DNA from 4 places in the Desulfitibacter alkalitolerans DSM 16504 genome. Region 2 is predicted to be linked to each of the others. Evidence: riboswitches for the same ligand, from Rfam matches in the RefSeq annotation. Region 2 holds a riboswitch; each other region holds the start of a gene.
The links. Region 2 has a riboswitch for cobalamin ahead of thiC (phosphomethylpyrimidine synthase ThiC). Riboswitches for the same ligand answer to the same signal wherever they lie in the genome.
Positions count from the first base shown of each region.

Region 1: it holds a riboswitch for cobalamin, as region 2 does, so the genes downstream of both, K364_RS0117575 (cobyrinic acid a,c-diamide synthase CobB) here and thiC (phosphomethylpyrimidine synthase ThiC) in region 2, are expected to answer to the same signal.
Region 3: it holds a riboswitch for cobalamin, as region 2 does, so the genes downstream of both, ilvN (acetolactate synthase small subunit) here and thiC (phosphomethylpyrimidine synthase ThiC) in region 2, are expected to answer to the same signal.
Region 4: it holds a riboswitch for cobalamin, as region 2 does, so the genes downstream of both, nikB (nickel ABC transporter permease) here and thiC (phosphomethylpyrimidine synthase ThiC) in region 2, are expected to answer to the same signal.

Region 1 is NZ_KK211103.1:220,445-225,223, forward strand. Features, by position in the region: gene cbiD (cobalt-precorrin-5B (C(1))-methyltransferase CbiD) at 1-937, opposite strand, end outside; gene K364_RS0117575 (cobyrinic acid a,c-diamide synthase CobB) at 977-2,362, opposite strand; cobalamin riboswitch at 2,560-2,735, opposite strand; gene K364_RS0117580 (selenium metabolism-associated LysR family transcriptional regulator) at 3,003-3,905, shown strand; gene K364_RS0117585 (aminotransferase class V-fold PLP-dependent enzyme) at 3,902-4,779, shown strand, end outside.
Region 2 is NZ_KK211102.1:17,488-22,266, reverse strand. Features, by position in the region: gene purF (amidophosphoribosyltransferase) at 1-469, opposite strand, end outside; gene bzaB (B12 lower ligand biosynthesis ThiC-like protein BzaB) at 526-1,812, opposite strand; gene thiC (phosphomethylpyrimidine synthase ThiC) at 1,948-3,249, opposite strand; cobalamin riboswitch at 3,394-3,595, opposite strand; gene K364_RS24240 (glycoside hydrolase family 25 protein) at 3,792-4,478, opposite strand; gene hydA (dihydropyrimidinase) at 4,662-4,779, opposite strand, start outside.
Region 3 is NZ_KK211102.1:122,755-127,533, forward strand. Features, by position in the region: gene K364_RS24325 (HD-GYP domain-containing protein) at 1-301, opposite strand, end outside; gene K364_RS0114815 (hypothetical protein) at 537-722, shown strand; gene K364_RS0114820 (ferredoxin) at 790-981, shown strand; gene K364_RS0114825 (rubredoxin-like domain-containing protein) at 1,016-1,345, opposite strand; gene K364_RS27630 (hypothetical protein) at 1,376-1,498, opposite strand; gene K364_RS27635 (hypothetical protein) at 1,756-1,884, opposite strand; gene ilvN (acetolactate synthase small subunit) at 2,001-2,495, opposite strand; cobalamin riboswitch at 2,699-2,871, opposite strand; gene K364_RS26755 (hypothetical protein) at 3,018-3,170, shown strand; gene K364_RS0114850 (ferritin-like domain-containing protein) at 3,174-3,662, opposite strand; gene K364_RS26970 (rubredoxin-like domain-containing protein) at 3,665-3,814, opposite strand; gene K364_RS25765 (FUSC family protein) at 3,971-4,779, opposite strand, start outside.
Region 4 is NZ_KK211103.1:104,125-108,903, reverse strand. Features, by position in the region: gene K364_RS0116965 (anaerobic ribonucleoside triphosphate reductase) at 1-926, shown strand, start outside; gene nrdG (anaerobic ribonucleoside-triphosphate reductase activating protein) at 913-1,440, shown strand; gene K364_RS0116955 (hypothetical protein) at 1,555-2,004, shown strand; cobalamin riboswitch at 2,186-2,372, shown strand; gene nikB (nickel ABC transporter permease) at 2,504-3,442, shown strand; gene nikC (nickel transporter permease) at 3,462-4,295, shown strand; gene K364_RS0116940 (class I SAM-dependent methyltransferase) at 4,295-4,779, shown strand, end outside.

The DNA of each region.
Region 1 (4,779 bases), on a different contig from region 2:
CACCCATCATGGCCGCGTGTGCTGCCAGGATTTCTCTTCGGCCATCTGCTATTTTGCTGTGGGTGTGAAAAATGCCCCCTGCCACCTTGATAATCTTGCCAATGTGGCCAAAGAGGAGTATTCCCTTGATACCTCTTTTAGCACTTTCCTTAAGCATTGTCCCTATAAAATTACTTGTCTGAACAACAGCCTCCCTGGGCATTCCCAATTCAACGGCCTTTTTTTCACCCATTCCACCAGGTGTCAGAACTATCAGGCTATGTCCCAGGGCTGCTGCCTGGTCAATCTGTGGTATCAAGGAGTCCACATATGCCTCCTCAGACATGGGACGGACAATCCCAGTGGTGCCTAGTATTGATATGCCGCCAACAATACCAAGTCTGGGGTTTAATGTCTTTTTTGCAAGCCTTTCCCCCTCTGGAATTGCTATTGTAACCTTTACTCCTTTACCCCTGGGAAGAAGCTTTTTAACCTCATGTATAATCATCCTCCTGGGCACAGGATTTATTGCTGGCTCCCCCACTGGTACTGAAAGCCCAGGCTTGGTTACCCTGCCAACACCCTTTCCTCCAAGGAGAATTATTTCATTATTATGCTCCAGTATCTCTAAAGAATTTGCCTCCAGGATTTCTACAGACGCACAGATACTTGTACCATTGGTAATGTCAGGGTCATCTCCCGCATCCTTTATAACCTCTGCTGTTACTATATCTCCCTTAACAGTTATGCTCTTTATGGGAATGCTGACAGTACCTCCCTGGGGCAAATCAACTGCAACAACATGAATTGGAAAGATTATTGGAGTTAAATTGTGTATTTTTTGTTTTCTTAGCTCTAATAATTGCTTCAAGGCTGCCTGGGCAGCAGCTGCAGCACAGGTTCCAGTAGTGTATCCAGAGCGCAGCTTTTTCCCATCCTTGTTGTTATCTATGACCACCAGCTACACTTCCATCCCTTGGTATTTTAACTTAATAGTTTATCTTCTTTGCTTTAACTCCCGGCATGCATCCAGGAAATTCAGGGCTGCCTTTGGATTTGATCGCAAATGTATATGGACGTAAGATGCAAAAAGGTTTCTTCTGGCATATCCATCTCTTCTATAATCAGCACCCTTGCCCCCAACAAGAGAAAAAGCGCTGTCTTCTTCTGGTATTCCTGACATGACAGAGTAATGGAATTCATGGCCCTTTACTTCATCACCCAAATCTCCAATAATGGATTTTTTCAGGGCTGATGCCTTGACATATCCCAGGGCAGCCAGTTTATTTGTCATTTTCACTTCAACAGGTACAAGCCCTACACCAGGCCAGCTGTTACCTTGAAAATCCACAACCTTTTCAGTAAGATACATGAAGCCACCACATTCTGCAAATATGGGCAGCCCCTTGTCATGGGCATTATGTAAAGAGGTAATCATGGATTGATTCTCAGAGAGTTCTTTAATGAACATCTCTGGAAAACCGCCGCCTATATATAACCCATCCACATCTGGTACAGAGGAGTCTTTAAGGGGACTAAAATATACAAGTCTGGCCCCTAGCTCCTGGAGATAATCAAGGCTATCCTGATAATAGAAGGTAAAAGCCTGGTCCCTTGCCACTCCAATGAAGGTGTTTTTATATTGATTGCGAGGCGTGCTCGAACTATTATACTCTTTAAATTCTACAGGCTCAGAGGCCCTGGCTGCTGCAAGGAGTGCATCCACATCAACCTCGGCTTCAGCTAAGTCTGCCATTAAGCTGATGGCTGAACTTAATTCATTGTTTTCCTCAGCTGGAAGCAGTCCCAGATGTCTCTCCGGCATGGTTATATGCTTATTCTTTGCCAGGCAGCCCAACACTTTTACTCCTAATTCATCCTCCAGGGCCCCAGCTAATATTGTTTTATAGTAGTCACTGCCTGCATTATTTAATATAACTCCCTTGAGGTCCAATCCAGAAACATACTCCTTGTAGCCTTTAACTAATGCTGCACAACTTCTGGCCATTCCCTTAACATTAACCACCAGGATTACAGGTGCTTTTAAGATCATGGCTATATGAGCACTACTGCCCTTTAGCCTTTCTCCCCTGGCACCGTCAAATAGCCCCATCACTCCTTCTATTATAGAAATATCAGCATTTTGGGCATTTCTAGCAAAGACTGTTTTAACAACCTCCTCACTGCCCATCCAGCTGTCTAAATTATGGCTTTTGACACCAGCTGCATGGTAATGCAGCCCAGGATCTATATAATCGGGACCAACCTTGAATGGCTGTACCTTGATGCCCCTTCTTTTTAAAGCAGCCAACAATCCCAGGGTAAGGGTCGTCTTGCCAACTCCACTTTGTACACCTGCAATCAATATACGGGGGAAGCTCATGTTTTCTACCTCCAGGGGACACACCTCTTCAGAAGTCAGAAGTCAGAATAACACTTCCAAAACCTTGCTTTGGTGTGCATCATTTGTCTAGCCTCTTGTCAAGGAATGTCCCCAAATTTAAAAAAACTTCTACCCCAAGGGTAGAAGCAATATTCTTAGAAATTGCCACATTTGACCACTTTCCTCGAGGGTCTTTCATGTAACTTCAAAAACAGGCAGGTTTCCTGACTTCCAGATAATCCTCCCCGTATCCCTTCCCGAAGACTCAGTGGTTATGATACGGATTGTAGCTGGTTACAGTGGCGGGACCGTACCGGAATTGCACCGGGTTTCCCTTTTAACCCTAACGGGCACCTATTCTTAAAATATATTCAGATTATACCTATTATAACGTAAACATGGTCAAATAGACAAGGTAACTTTTGTACTAATGTGATTTTTATTCTATTTAATGATTTCACTGCAAAAAAAGTATTGCCGGAAAACAGTAACCTTTCAATGACATTCTTTTTTAAATAATTTGGGTCCTTCAACCAAGCTTTAAAGCAACACCTTAATCTAAAAAAACAATTGAATTATATCGAGACAATAGATACAATAAAATGGAATAAAAAGAGATAATTCTTTTATGGAGGTTATTATGCAGTTTCATCAGTTAATGGCTTTTGTTAAGGTTGCTGAACATCAGAGTTTTTCTAAAGCAGCAGACAGTTTATTCTTAAGTCAATCAACAGTTAGCACACATATTAATAGCCTTGAGAAATACTTTGGTCAAAAGCTTTTTGATAGACTTAGCAAAAGAGTTACTCTCACACCCTTTGGACAAAGATTATATTACTGGTCAAAGGAGATACTAAACATTAAGGAAAAGGCCATGTGGGATCTGAAGGACTGGACCGGCAAAACCGTAGGCACAATAAATATTGCCGCTAGTACTGTGCCTAATCAATACATGGTTCCAGCTTTAATTGCAAATTTCATTAAAAGGTTTCCAGGAACAAATTTTACCGTTACCCAAAAGGATTCTCTGGGAGTAGCAGATATTTTGGTTAATGGCGAAGCAGACATTGGAATGCTGGGTGAGGTTTTTTATGCTGATAAACTGGAATTCATTCCTATTCACGAGGAAAAGATGGTTCTTATTACACCTGCAAATATCAAACTTGATACTCCCGTATCCATAACCAGCTTGTTAGATAACAACTTCATCTTTAGAAAACCAGGTTCAGGAACCCAGGCATTTATAGAAAAGGTACTGCATTCTTCGGGGCTGGAATTGTCTCTTTTAAAGGTCATTGGATATTTTGATAATGTCCAGTCCATCAAGCAGGGTGTTAAGGAAGGCATGGGATTTTCCATTATTTCAGAAATTGCTGCAAGAGATTATGCAAAAAGCAAGCTAATTAACACCTATGAAATCCTGGAAATGCCTGCTACACGCAATTTTTATATAGCCTATAATAAAACTAAAACCCTATCCCCCATTAATCTGGAATTTATTAAATTTTGCAAACCAGGCTATCAGGAGGCACATAAGATATGAGACAGGTATATTTTGATAATGCAGCAACAAGCCATCCCAAACCACCCACAGTAGTTCAGGCAATAAATGAATATTTTAATACTATAGGTGTAAGTCCCGGCAGGGGAGGATATAGATTAGGTCTGGAAGCCGGCAGAAAGCTCCTAGCAGCTAGAGAGGTTATAGCTGATTTTTTTAATTGCCCTGACCCGGCTAAGGTTGTGTTTACAATGAACATAACCTATGCCATTAATTTTGTGTTAAGAGGGGTTTTAAAAAAGGGGGACCATGTTGTCACATCAAGCATAGAACATAACTCAGTTGCCCGTCCCTTGGAAGCTCTCAAAAAATCTGGAATAATTGATTATACCACCGTCAAAGCAGATGGAGACGGCTTTATTAATCCAGATAAAATCAGGAAGGCACTTAAAACTAATACAAAGCTTATTGTCCTAAATCATGCCTCAAATGTTTTTGGCAGCCTGCAGCCTGCAGAAGAGATAGGCGGGATTGCAGGTGACCACGGTCTTTTATATTTGCTGGATACAGCTCAAACTGCCGGCAGCATACCAATTGACATGAAAAGGTTAAATCTAAGCTTTCTGGCCTTTACGGGGCATAAGGGGCTATTTGGACCTCCAGGCGTTGGAGGACTTTGCATTGACATGGACGATGAAACAGTTCTGGAGCCTTTTATTCTGGGAGGTACGGGAAGTAAATCTCATCTATTGGAGCAGCCTGAGGCATTTCCCGATAGATTGGAAAGCGGTACGCCCAATACTCCTGGAATAATGGGCCTGACTGCAGGTTTTGAGTTTATAAAGAGAACCGGCCTGGAGAAAATCAGGCAGCATGAAATGGACCTATTAAAGCACTTCATAGCTGGGTGTAATGA
Region 2 (4,779 bases):
AAAGTGTACTGTTTTGGCTAATCAATTGCAGTATAATTTCACTATCACTAGTTGTTTGAAAGAAGACCTTATTCTTAGCCAAATGCTGACGCAGCTCATTAGTATTAGTTAGGTTTCCATTATGTGCAAGGCAAAGGGTTTTATCAGAAAACCTGGAAATAACAGGTTGAGCATTTTCAAGTGAGCTGGCACCGGTAGTCGAGTAACGAACATGACCAACGGCCATGCTTCCCTTTAGCTGCTTTAGATTATTTTCATTAAAAACTTGGGCAACCAGGCCCAGACCTTTATGGACATTAATGCTTTGACTATTGGACACGGCTATTCCGGCACTATCCTGTCCCCGGTGCTGTAGGGCATAGAGGCCATAATATGTTAGCTGAGCGGCATCTACATCTATACCGGGGGCATAGATGCCAAATACACCACATTCTTCTTTAGGCTTATCATGAAGAATTCTACTAAACATACAATCTCCCCCCATTTGATTTGGCTGGAAAAGGGACAAACCTGCTTATTCCCCTGCTAGCCAATGCCAAAATATCTGGCAGCAGCGGCAGCTGCACAATCAGGACCACATACAGCGCAAACACAGGGAGCATTACCTTTGTTTTTGGCTCTTGCTTCCAGTAGGCTGCTGGAGTTTAGAGCAAGTTCAATTTGTTTATCCATATCAAGGGCAACCCTGGCTTTTGCCATTTGCAGATTTCTATCCCATGCACCTTTTCTTCCCCTTGCAATATCCGCTGCTTGAGCTGCTATCTTGATAGCTTTTACACCTGTTCTAACATCCTCCTCATTTGGCAGACCCAGATGTTCGGCAGGAGTCAAATAACACAAGAAATCAGCACCGCACATTGCTGCATAAGCTCCTCCAATTGCACCGGTAATATGGTCATAACCAGGTGCTATGTCTGCAGCCAAAAATCCCAGAACATAATAGGGAACATTATAGCAGAGTCTTTTTTGAAGAAGAATGGTGGACTCAATATGGTTTAAGGGAACATGGCCTGGACCTTCCACCATAACTTGTACTCCAGCTTCCAATGCTCTTTTTACTAGATCGCCGGCCAGCATCAATCCCTTAAGCTGCACCTGGTCAAGAGAATCAGCAGTACAACCTGGTCGAACTGCGTCTCCAACACTAAAAACTACATCATACTCCTTCATAATTGCCAGCAGGCGGTCAAAATGTTCTAGTAGCGGATTTTCCTTTTGGTTGTGAAACATCCAACCTGTTAGGAAGGAACCTCCACGGCTGACCACTTCAGTAACCCTGCCGGTTTTTTGAAGGGTTTTCAGCACATCTAAGCTCAAGGCACTGTGAATAGCCATAAAATCAAGGCCGTCAGCTGCTTGTTTTTCAATTGTGTCAAGTATGTCATCAGGTCTCATTTCCACCACGCTTCCATATTTATGAATGGCTTCAACTCCAGCCTGATAGAGAGGTACACTTCCTACAGCCACCCTTGCCAGGGACAGGGTCTGTCTTCTCATGGCATCAATATCTCCGCCTGTACTCAAATCCATGAAGGAGTTGCATCCTGCTTCCTCGGCGGCTTTTAGCTTTCTAGCTTCCATTTCAGCCTGAGACCTATCACTTGAAGTGCCTATAAGAGCATTTACTTTAATATCTAATCCCTTGCCAATTCCACAAATCCTGGAACGGCTGCGGTTCTTGTTTTTAGGGATAACAATTGTTCCCTCGGCAACACCTTGACGAATGAATTTAACATCTACATTTTCCTGAATAGCTACTTTTTCCATTTCTTCAGTGATTTTTCCAGCTCGTGCTTTTAACATTTGAGTCATTATTAATCACCCCTTCTTTTAACTAACTATTTAAACATGCATTTCATATCTGAGAGTACAACGACCTCTTAGCCATTTATTTAAACCGTGGAATTTATCATAAATAATAATTTCTTCTAATATTAAGAGCTACATTTAGCATGCATGTTTAGTATCAGTATTTAAATACTTGGAGATTATCTCCATGGCACAGTATTGTCCGCACATGCTGCATTTGGAGGAGAAATCATCACTTCTTTCTTTCCAGATTAGTTTTGCGGTAGTAGGATCAATGGCCAGGGAAATCTGTTTATCCCAGTCAAGGGCTTTTCTGGCAATGGACATCTCAAGATCCCAGTTTACAGCAGCAGGCATTCCCTTGGCCAGGTCCCCACAGTGGGCAGCAATACGGGCAGCTACTACTCCTTCTCGAACCTGATTAGCATTGGGAATACCAAGATGCTCGGCAGGTGTTACATAACAGATGAAGTCTGCACCGGCCCATGAGCTTACTGCACCGCCAATGGCTGCACTTATGTGATCATGACCCACACCTGTATCCGTTACAAGGGGACCAAATACAAAATATGGAGCATTTTTACATAGTCCCTTCTGAAGTTCAATGGTCGTTTTTATCTGGTTAAGTGGAACATGTCCTGGGCCCTTAACCATAACCTGAACACCAGCATCTCTTGTTCTTTGTACCAGTTCCCCCAGTACTACCAATTCTTGAACCTGTGCACCGTCTAAGGAATCAGCCAGGCAGCCAGGTCTCATGCTGTCAGCAAAGCTTAGAGCTACATCGTAGTTCTTGGCAATTTCCAGAACCCTGTCAAAGTATTCATATAAGGGATTTTCCCTCTGGTTATGTACCATCCACCCTATGAGATGAGATCCTCCGTAGCTTACAAGGGGATCAATTCTACCTTCTCTTTTTGCACGCTCTATAATAGCCATGGTGGTGCCACAATGAAGTGCTAAAAAGGCCACTCCTTCAGCCGCTTGAGCTTCAATTACTTCAAAAAGATCATCTGCTGTCATTTTAAGAGATGATCCATATTTAATACCAGCATTAGCAAGGGCCTGATATAAGGGAAGTGTACCTACCGGTTTAGAAACTGCAGATAAAACTTCCTTACGCATTGCATCAATCTCACCTGTTACACTCAAGTCCATTATGGCATCTGTGCCGGCATCAACAGCTGCCCTGATTTTTTCCAATTCATTTTCAATACTTGCATCTTTCCCATATAGACCTACACTTGCACTAACCTTGGTTTTAAGTCCGGCACCTACTGCCAGGGGTACTGCATTAGTGTGATTAGCATTTTTAAGTATGACAATTTTACCTTCAGCTACTCCCTGTCTGATAAATTCAGGACTGACTTTTTCTTGTGCTGCCACCTGCTCCATTTCTCTGGTGACAATACCATTTTGAGCATTTCTCAGTAAAGACATTGCTTTTACCTCCTTGGTTTTTAATATTAAAAAGTCCCCAACCTTAGATAGAAAAAATAAAAGTCCCCAGCCAAAATAAAAATCTGGCTGAAGACTTTACCATCATCCTCAATGCTGCAGTTGTCTGTCTCTATTCCCGAGAGACTTTCCTCTTGCAAACAGGCAGGTTTCCTGACTTCCGTATCATTGCGGCTTTACTCCTTCCCATTCTCCTTATCCCAAAGGGCGTGAAGAACAGTGGATATTTGTAAAGCAGCTCTCCGGTTACAGTGGCGGGACCGTTTGGGACTTGCACCCAATTCCCTTTTGACCTCCATCTGGAGGCACCAATTTGCACATAGCAGTTTATTAACTTTATCAACATTTTAATTTCCACTACTGGAAATGTCAAGAAATTTCTATTATTTTTCCTATCACCTTCCAGATGTTCGTTATGCCTGCCCAACAAATACTTAAGATGAATAGAATTATTATTAGATTTGATGGAGCCAGAGCTCTATTCTGGGAAGATGAAGCAGGTTAAGATGCACATAGGATAAGTACTAGCAGCTCCTAATCAGATCTGGCACAGCCCAGTTTAAATCAACATTTCCCTTGATGCCTTTCACCTTTCCTGAATTGGTGTACTGCCATGCTGTCCATCTGGCCCAACCACCTGCATTGTCAGGATATTCCGGGTTACCCCTTGCATGGGGATACATTGCAATCCAAAGGGGCATATGAGCAAGGATAAAGCCATGGGCAGGATGATTAAAATTGTTATGTTCTTTGATAAAATAGCTTCCAGTATAAAGCATTAAAGCTCTGCCAGTATTCTCTGTAAAATAGCGGTCAAATGAGGCAGCCCACTCTAAAATTTCATGGGTAGCTGCTTTGGAGTCTTTTTTGGCCGGCGGTACCTCTAAGTCCAAAACCGGAAGTATGTCACCAACTCTATTTTTCCCAAAGCCTTCTGCCATGGTTTTGATAAAATGCTTCGCTTCTTCAATAGCCCCCTGTTTGGTTGGATTATTGTCTGGCCTGGCAAAGTGGTATGCACCTGTTGGGATGTTTGCTGCTAATGCTCCCCTTGCATTACTTATAAATCTGGGATCGGTATATGTTCTTCCTTCAGTAGATTTAATATAGGCAAAGCTTATATTAGCTTTTTTTACAGAATGCCAATCTATTTCCCCCTGCCAATGGGAAACATCTATTCCGTGTAAACAGCTTGCACTTGCCTTTTGCAATTGGAAACCTCTTAGTATAAAAGCTTAGATACATTAATACATCATATATTTTTAGCGTCATTTTGTTACAAAAAGTATCTGAAAGGTTTGAATTAAATATTTAGTATACTGATTATATACTGCTATATACTGTTTGGAGCGTTACCATTATTTTACCTTAATGGCATTTTAGCGTATCACTGCCTAGACATATTGGGGCTGTTTTCTTCTGATAAACTGCCCAAAGCCTTTTTCCCCTAAAAACTGACCATTTTCTACTATTATATTGCCCCTTAATATAGTTGTACTTGGGTAACCCTGA
Region 3 (4,779 bases), 110 kb from region 2:
GTATAAGCTTAACGATTTCTGCTCCATTTTTACTGTGGGAAATTATTAGATTTTTATATTTGGGATTTGGCTTTAGTGTTTGATGCACAATATGATCATCAAGGCCTATAGCACCAATATCATGAAGCAACCCTCCATAAAAAAGATGATTACTATTGGGAATATTTAATTTTTGAGCAACTGCTAGAGAAATTAATCCGGTTCTCCAGGCATGATAAAGCTTGCCGCTGCAGTCCATATCTAAGGCAAGAGATAGGGCAGCTATTAATTCATTATATATGATTGAATTCTTTCTGTTCATGCGGCACCTCAAGTACTTAAAAATTAACAGTTATTATTTCACCTATAAGATTGGATATTCCTCCTATAGTTTATAAATTAGATAATTATTTCCTCAAATAACACTAAAACACCAGATATATAATAGCTTAAATTTATTGTAGAAAGCCAAACTACAGATAATAAAACAATTTTTAATTTAAGGTTGCTTTAAAACAATAATTTGCTTTATATTAAAATTTTTAGGAGGTAAGGAAATGGCTAAAAGTAAAAGTACAACCACTAGCTGGGTAGTTACAGGATTAGGTGCAGCTGTTACTGGTGTAGGAGCTACTGTTTTAGGCGGGACAGCTTTGGGTGCCGGGGTAGTAGGGTTTGGCCTTGCCCATATTACCCTTGGAGTTCTTGATATGTACAGGCCAACCATTAGAAAAAACAGCTAAAAGTCAGGTATTATTTTACCAACTTACGTTAACACTAGAGAGGCTAAATTAGGAGGTGACGATTAAAATGCGCGTAAAAGTTGACGATGATCTTTGTATCGCTTGTGGCGAATGCATTGATATCTGTCCAGAAGTTTTTGACTGGAATGACGATGGAAGTCTGGCAATCTCAAAAGTTAATGAGGTGCCTGCTGACGAAGAGGAATGTGCGAAAGAAGCGGTGGAGTCTTGCCCAACAGAGGCAATAAAGGAATTTTAATGGTTAAACCCGACATTTACTGTCGGGTTTAATTTTAGCCCCATTTATCCTTTTTAACATGAACCTCTATTTCTGCTAGAGAGTTCTGTTTTAATAATTTCGCCTGTTCCTTTAGCTTTGTGAAATAGCCTAAACATCCAGGGTCAAGATTAATCTCAACCCCGCGTTCACCTATAGCTTCCAATTCATCTAATAAATCTATAGAGGTCATTAAAAGATGATTAGTTTCCCTGGCTCCAACAATTTTTTGTTCTGCAGCTTCCTCTAGCCTGCTAAACTTTTCCTTTGGAGCACCACACTTAGGGCATTTTTCAGGTGCATCTTCACCCTCGAAGATAAAATTACAAACTGAACACTTCCACATTATAAACCCACCCTTACTTATAGTTTCTCCTCAAACCTTCTTCAACTTATGTTCCGCAGCTTGGGCATACTGTAAAAGGTTCTCCCTCATAGCCACAGCTTTCACATTTGGTTCTTTTCTCTTGTTGTGCTTCCTGACAATTGCAACCTTCACACATTTAAAATACCTCCTTCCTCGTGATAATTTATCGGCTTTGTAAAAACCAACGCCTTAACAGTTATAGCAATAGGGTTTCCAATTCCTTGCTAAATTATTTTACTTATAGATATTATCTTTTTTTTGGAAAAATCCTACCTTGGATTGATTTCTTCACAAAAAATTAACATCTAGGTCCAATTATGCAATCACCAGATTAATAAAAAGAAATGCTATCCTCCATGAGGGAGGCAGCATTTCTTAGATTGCTTGAATTACCTTCTGCCAAGTTTTAATCTGCCCAGTAGTTTTCCTACTATTAATCCTTTAATAAACGCAATTGGATATGCTAAAATTGCCAACCAGTTAAACTTTCGCATTCTGCTTTTGGATTTAAATAACATTACTAGATGCCTCCTTTTTACTTATTTTCCCGTAGAAGGCAGCTATTTATGATTATCTAATTGTGGTATTTATTGCATTTTTTAGCAGTAGAAGTATGTTGGTTGATGATTTTTTGTTAGTAGGCTTTAACAGATCTTGGTCCCCTGGTTACACTAATATTGCCGGTTCTAACCACTTCTATAATCCCATGGTCTTTTAAAACCTCACACAAGGCATCTATTTTGTCACTTTCACCTGTTAGTTCTACAACCATGGTTTCTCTGGTTACATCAACTATGTGAGCTCGAAAAATGTTAACTATATCAACAATATCACTTCTTTTTTCCGGCAGGGCATTAACTTTAATTAGTGCGAGCTCTCTAGCCAGTGAAGGCTCAGCAGTCAAGTTTTTCACCTTAATAACATCTACCAGCTTCTCCATTTGGTTTATAACCTGATGTATTTCGGTTTCATCGCACTCAACCACAAGGGTTATTCTTGTGACCTTTTCCTGCTCAGTTGGTCCAGCAGCTATACTTACAATGTTAAATGCCCTGCGGCTCACTAACCCTGAAATGTGGGATAAAACAGTAGGTCTGTCTACAACTAAAAGCGCAAGTATGTGTTTCATAGCCATGCTCCTCTTTTTTCTGATAAGTATAAAGGTAGTATAGCTTTTTTGCAACAAAAAAAATGCCGGTTTACTGTAAAATAGTACAGAACCGGCCAAACTTTGAAGAGCTATCTAACTAGGTTTGGAAATAAAAAACTCCTCGACCAATAAGCTGAGGAGAATAATGACTGCTCAAAGAAACTCCTATCAACCGTAGGCTTTCGTTAACTTGCTCCCTGGCAGGTATCCTGACTTAGGTTCCTCGCTTCCTTACGCCTTCCCAGAAATCCCAGTGGCATATTGTAAAAAAGCTCCCCAATACAGTGGCGGGACCGCACCGGACTCTCACCGGTTTCCCTTTTAAACATCTTGTACCAGACATCACTTTTAAATTTTTACTCTATAAAATAAAGTTCTACACTTCTTCTAATAATCCTTCTTTTAAAAAAAATTTCTTTTACATTCTCTCTAAATATTGAGGTTAAATTCTTTATAAAACGGCAATATATATAACATAGAACATTTTGGCAGGTGAAAATTGTGAGTTTAACCAAAGATAAGCTAGAACAGTTTGTAAAACAAGGTAAGGCCTATGAAAAGCTGCTGCAATCTACCGAAAGCAAAAATAACAATAACCCTATTCTTCTCAAACAGCTTAAACAAACAAAAAAACTCTTAAAGAAAATCAAATAAAAATCAACCGAAACAAACGCAGCTGTACATCTTTTTTAGCTCTATAAGCCTTAATATATGCTTCTTTTCTTCTGCAATAAGGTTGTTAATTACACCTGCATTCCCTGGGGAAACCAGCTCTTTTAGCTCCTGAAAGAACATTATTGAGTCTTTTTCAAAGCTTAATGCCATGTTTATACCATCTACCGGACTTTTAATATGTTTGATGGCCTCATCTATTCCCTTTATAAACACATGATTCTCAGCAAGGCCCTTTACATATTCCTCATACTCCCCTGGGTAGCTTTCATTTAAAGGAGCAGCCTTTAAGTCACCAAGAAGCCTTTGAAAATCAACTATATGTTTACTCTCTTGATTTGCCAAATCAGCAAAAATCAAACTCAGCTCCCTGTTGTCTAGCTTATCTGCAAGGGCTTCATAAAACTTTTGGCCGTTTTTCTCAATTTGCACTGCAAAATCAACAACCTCTTCAGCTTTGAATACTTTCCACATATCTATACCTCCTTATTTTCAACCAGGCCGCAATCTGGAGTATAACAATTGTCATCTATAAACGTACACTTCTGTTGACAGCTAGGACATTGTTCCGGAGGTTCTTTAGCTTCCAACCTATAACCACAGTTACCACATTTCCATTTATTCACTTTTAACCCCTCCCCCTTTTTAATAATAGAAGTATCATATTAAGTTTATCATTATTTATTTATTCTCTTAAAGTAAACCTATTCCTTTAAGATACATACAAACTTCAAAATTTCCTCATAATTATTTGTTAGCTCTTAACATTAGCCCTCTTAATTTCAACTATCTCTATTATTCCTAGTAAACACCCTTGCTGTCAGCCATTTTATAAATCCTTCTTCAGAATTGACAGTTTCCCCTTCAATAAGCTGTTTCAAAGCACCTGTAATGCGTTTAAGGTGATGATTTATCTGCTCCATTTCATATCCAATGTTGGATATCTCCATAAGCGAAACGGAATTGTTCTTGTTCTCATCAGTTAAGTGCCACTTATTTATTTGCCATCTAAGATCCTTTACAAGCTCAGTGCTTTGGTGCCCACAGTTTTCTAAATACAAACACAGGTCCACATTTTTGCTTGTTAAATAGCACAGCAGGTTTTCCTGCATGCTAACAGTAGTAGTTAAGAGCTTTTGCAATGTCTCCAGAATATCCCTGTATTCCTTTGAAGCTCCTTCAATATCTATGTCCCTTTGGGAGCGATTTAACTCAGTATAGTAGATACCTAAAATTCTTTCGAATATAAGATTAAAGCTTGTTACCACTGTCTCATATTTCTTAACCTGTTGGCTTTTTAATACCTTCCTGTATCCTATTTCATCTTTAAATTCAAACATTTTCCTGCGGATATCCTCTAGTTTACCCCTTACCTCTGTAATTTCCTTATCAAGCTTTTCCTGGTCGTATCCATTATTTGATATAAAGCCATTTAACACAGTAACATAAAGATTTTTTAGATGCTGGTTAACCTCAGTTAATCCCTCAATTAAGGTCTTTTCAGTGTTGGGAGGAGAAAATACGAGATTTACACCCACACCTACTCCAATTCCCACCAGAGTTTCTATTAGTCGATGAAGAGCAAAAAGCT
Region 4 (4,779 bases), on a different contig from region 2:
TAAATGGGCCGGAGGTGACAGATGGCAGGGGAAACCTTTCATTTACCACTATCAATCTACCTAGAATTGGTATTGAGGCAGCTGGAAATTGGAAGAATTTTTATAGAAAGCTTGACGAAACAGTAGACCTGGTTATTGACCAACTCCTTCATAGATATGACATACAAAAAAATCTAAAAATTACTGATTTTCCTTTTTTATTTGGTGAGGAGCTTTATCTGGGAAGCGATGCCCTTAAGCCTGGTGAGAAAATAGAAACATGCATAAGGAATGGAACACTGAGCATGGGCTTTATTGGCCTTGCCGAGATTCTAGTAGCCATGACAGGCAAGCACCATGGTGAATGTGAAGTAGCTCAAAGCAAAGGGTTGGAAATAATAGGGCATTTGCGCAGGAGAGTGAACGAGGCCACAGTTAAACATGGGTTAAACTTTACTCTCCTTGCCACCCCTGCAGAAGGCTTGAGCGGCAAATTTCTAAAGATGGATATTCAAAAATTTGGAGTAATTAAAGGTATTACAGACAAAGAATGGTATACAAACTCCTTTCATGTACCAGTAGAGTATAACATGTTTCTATTTGATAAAATCAAGGTTGAGGCCCCATACCATAAATTTTGCAACGCAGGACATATTTCCTATGTAGAAATGGCGAGCAGTATGGAACACAACTTGATAGCTTATGAGCAGATTGTAAGAGAAATGCATGCCCAGGATATGGGATATTTTGCAATTAACTTTCCAGTGGACTGCTGCAGTGGATGTGGTCATTCAGGTGTTATATATGAAGACAATTGCCCAGTTTGCCAGAGCAAATCAATAAAGAGAATAAGGAGGATTACTGGATATCTCTCTACTCTTAATAAATTTAATAATGCAAAAAAACAAGAAGAGAAAAACAGGGTGATCCACTTTGAAGGAAACTAAAATGTATTTGCAAATTGCTGATTACATTAGAACCAGTGTTGTGGATGGACCTGGAATCAGGCAGGTATTATTTTTATCCGGGTGCAATTTTGCTTGCAAGGGATGTCATAATCCTAAGCTTCAGGACTTTCATTATGGAAAATCAATGTCAATAACAGACGTAGAAAAACTTTTTACTTTTGATAAGAGAATAAATAGAGTAACTTTTACTGGAGGAGAGCCCATGGAGCAGGCTTTTGTTCTAGAAAAACTTGCCACCAGGTTAATAAGCAAGGGCGTGGAGGATATATTAATTTACTCGGGCTATATAATTGAAGAAATCTTATCTGAAGGAGATGAGAATAAAATCAAACTTTTAAAAAAGTGCAGTACCCTTATAGATGGTAGATTTGAGATTAGCAAAAAAGACCTTAGGCTTCCTTTTAGAGGTTCAGCTAATCAAAGGATCATTGATTTGCGAAAAATAAGGTCTTTATTAGTTAATAATCCGGTCAGCCAAGTTGTCAGACCTTAAAAAATTTCTCCTTTACCATATGTTTTTTTCTTGGTAAGATATAGTAAAATATAAGCTTTTAGATATTTGTAAGATATAAAAACAAGGGGGTTTAATATCAAAAGGAGGTTAGCAATGAGAATGAATAATATCGAAAGAATTTTAAAAGATATTTTACAAGGCCAGCAGGAAATGCGCGGAGACATAAAGCAAATGCAAGGTGATATTGCGGAGCTAAGAAGCAATCAACAGCAAATGCAAGGAGATATCAAGCAAATGCAAGGTGATATCACACAGATGCGTGGAGATATCAAGCAAATGCAAGGTGATATTACAGAGTTAAAAACAAATCAGCAGGTCATGCGAGGAGATATTCAACATATACAGGAAGATATTAAAGAAGTTAAGTGCGATATAAAGGATATTAAATTAAAGCTTGATGATTTGGAAATTAAAAATGCTGAAAGACATATTGAGATTTATGGTGAAATCAAAGCTCTTCGAAAGGACTTTTTAGCCATTGAATCAGTAACAGCTAAAAACTGGAATGATATTGTTCATCTTAAAGGTGTTAAGCTTATATAAAGGGCAAAATCTTTAGTTTAAAATTATTTGGGATATATTTGTATAATAATTTTCTTATTTAATGAAGTCGGGTCACAGCAAATCTCAAATTCTATCTTAATAAAAAGGTAATTAACTAGTTTGGGAATTTCTTAATTGACAGTTCAAATCTTTGTTGTTAAGCTGTAAATATAGTATAATTTAATACTTGTATGAAGCAAGTGATACTTCATGGAGAAGTAGAGAGGGAAGCTGGTTAGAATCCAGCACGGACCCGCCACTGTGAAGGGTAGTCAAGCTGCATTTGTGTCACTAGGCATTAGCCCTAGGAAGACGCAGTATTGACAATGACCTGAAGTCAGGAAACCTGCTTGTTTTATAAACTAATAGCTTGCCCACGTGGACTTGGGAAGGGTTGTTTTTTATTGTCTTGATTACCTTAAGACGTATCCCTTTTGCCATGTACCGCAAAAGGGTTTTTGTTTTAGAAATAGCGTTTTAGAAGGGAAGATGATATACAGTGCGTGCCTATATTCTGCAAAGACTGCTGTACTTGATACCTGTATTTTTTGGTGTTTCTCTTTTAACCTACAGTTTAAGTAAACTAGCCCCGGGGGATCCAGCAGAAATAAAACTTAGACAGGCTGGCTTTGAACCTACCCAACAGATGCTTGAAGCTACAAGACAACAAATGGGATTAAATGATCCAGAATATGTTCAATTCTTAAATTGGTTAAGTGGGGTACTTAAGGGTGACCTGGGTGTGTCCTTTTATTCTGGTACTCCTGTGACACAGGAAATATTATATAGGCTTCCGGCAACCTTTGAACTAACCTTTGCTGCTTTAATAGTAATGATTGCCATAGCAATGCCTGTTGGAGTTTTAGCGGCAGTTTATAAGGGCACGTGGGTTGATAATATAAGCAGAGTATTTGCTTTTTTAGGTGCATCAATGCCAGCGTTTTGGTTGGGTTTAATACTAATGTATTATCTATCAGTGAAATATACGATTTTCCCGGTAATGGGCAGACATGGCATAGATAGCCTGGTATTGCCTGCAGTTACCCTGGGTATGGGAATGGCTGCAACCTATACTAGACTATTAAGAGCTAGTATTTTAGAGGTATTGGGACAGGATTATATAATGGCGGCAAGGGCTCGGGGACTAAAGGAAAGGATAGTTATTGTAAACCATGCCTTAAAAAATGCACTTATATCAATTGTAACCCTACTTGGTATGTCACTGGGCTTTTTGCTCGGGGGTACGGTGATTGTTGAAACTGTGTTTTCTTGGCCAGGGGTTGGTAAATATGCAGTTGAGGCTATTTTCAACCGAGACTACCCAGTAATTCAGGGGTATGTTCTGTGGATGGCAGTAATATTTGTACTGGCAAACCTTCTCGTAGACATTTCCTATAGGTTTTTAGACCCGCGCATACGCTTAGGAAGGGGGTCTTGACATAGGCATAATTAGGAGCTTGGCTAAAGATAAGATGGCCCTAATCGGACTCATAGTAATTTTAAGTATAGTACTTTTAGGTATATTTGCACCCTATGTAACCCCTTATTCTCCAGATAAACAGAATTTAAAGCAAACACTCAAACCACCAGATAAGGATTTTCTAATGGGTACGGATCATCTGGGAAGATGCATATTTACGAGGATAGTATATGGAATAAGATTATCACTTGGAGTTTCCTTTGTTGTAATAAGCATCATTTTTACCTTGGGGGTTGCGATTGGTACAACTGCAGGCTATATGGGTGGAAAAATCGATAACCTTTTTATGCGGTTTGCAGATGTTATTCTGGCCTTTCCAGGACTTGTTTTAGCCATTGGCATAGCTGGCATTCTTGGACCAAGCTTAATCAATATAATGTTAGCTTTAGCTGCTGTTAACTGGGTTGGTTATGCCAGGATAGCCCGGGGACTAGTTCTATCACTACGGGAAAAGGAGTATGTACTGGCAGCAAGAGTCAGCGGAAGCACTCATTTAAACATTATTTTTAGACACATACTGCCCAATATGATTTCTCCCCTAATAGTGCTGGCAACCTTAGACATGGGGGCTATCATATTACAAATATCTGGACTGTCTTTCCTGGGATTAGGTGCTCAGCCCCCAGATCCAGAATGGGGTGCCATGTTAAATGACGGTAGATTCTTTTTTCAAAGGGCACCTTGGTTAATGCTTTTTCCTGGGTTTGCTATCTTAATAGTTGTTATGGCCTTTAATCTGGTAGGTGATGGCCTGCGAGATGTCCTGGATCCAAAGTTCAAAAAAATAATCTCACATAAGAGGGTGATGTAATGTTAGAAGCAAGGATTGAAAAGTACTGGACAGGCAGAGCTAATGGATATAGCGAAGCGATACAGGAAGACATGAACTCTTTTAAAAAAAATGCATGGCAGACAGTTATTAAGGATTATGTAGGAACTGATGGACCAATTAAAGCTTTAGATGTGGGAACGGGTCCTGGCTTTTTTGCAGTAATTATGGCTGAACTTGGTTATGAGGTCACAGCCTTAGATACCAGCAGTGAAATGCTTAAAGAGGCTAAAAAAAATGCTCAATTTGCCGGCTTTGAAATAACCACAATCAAGGGAGATGCACATAGAATTGAGCTTTCAGATGGCAGCTTTGATTTAATCATTTCTCGAAATCTAGTTTGGACTCTGCCAAACCCAATGGAAGCTTATGCTGAATGGTATAGACTTCTTAACCCAAGAGGAAAAGTTTTAGTTTTTGATGCTAACTGGTATTTACGTCTCTCGGTTCCACAGCTTCAGGAAAA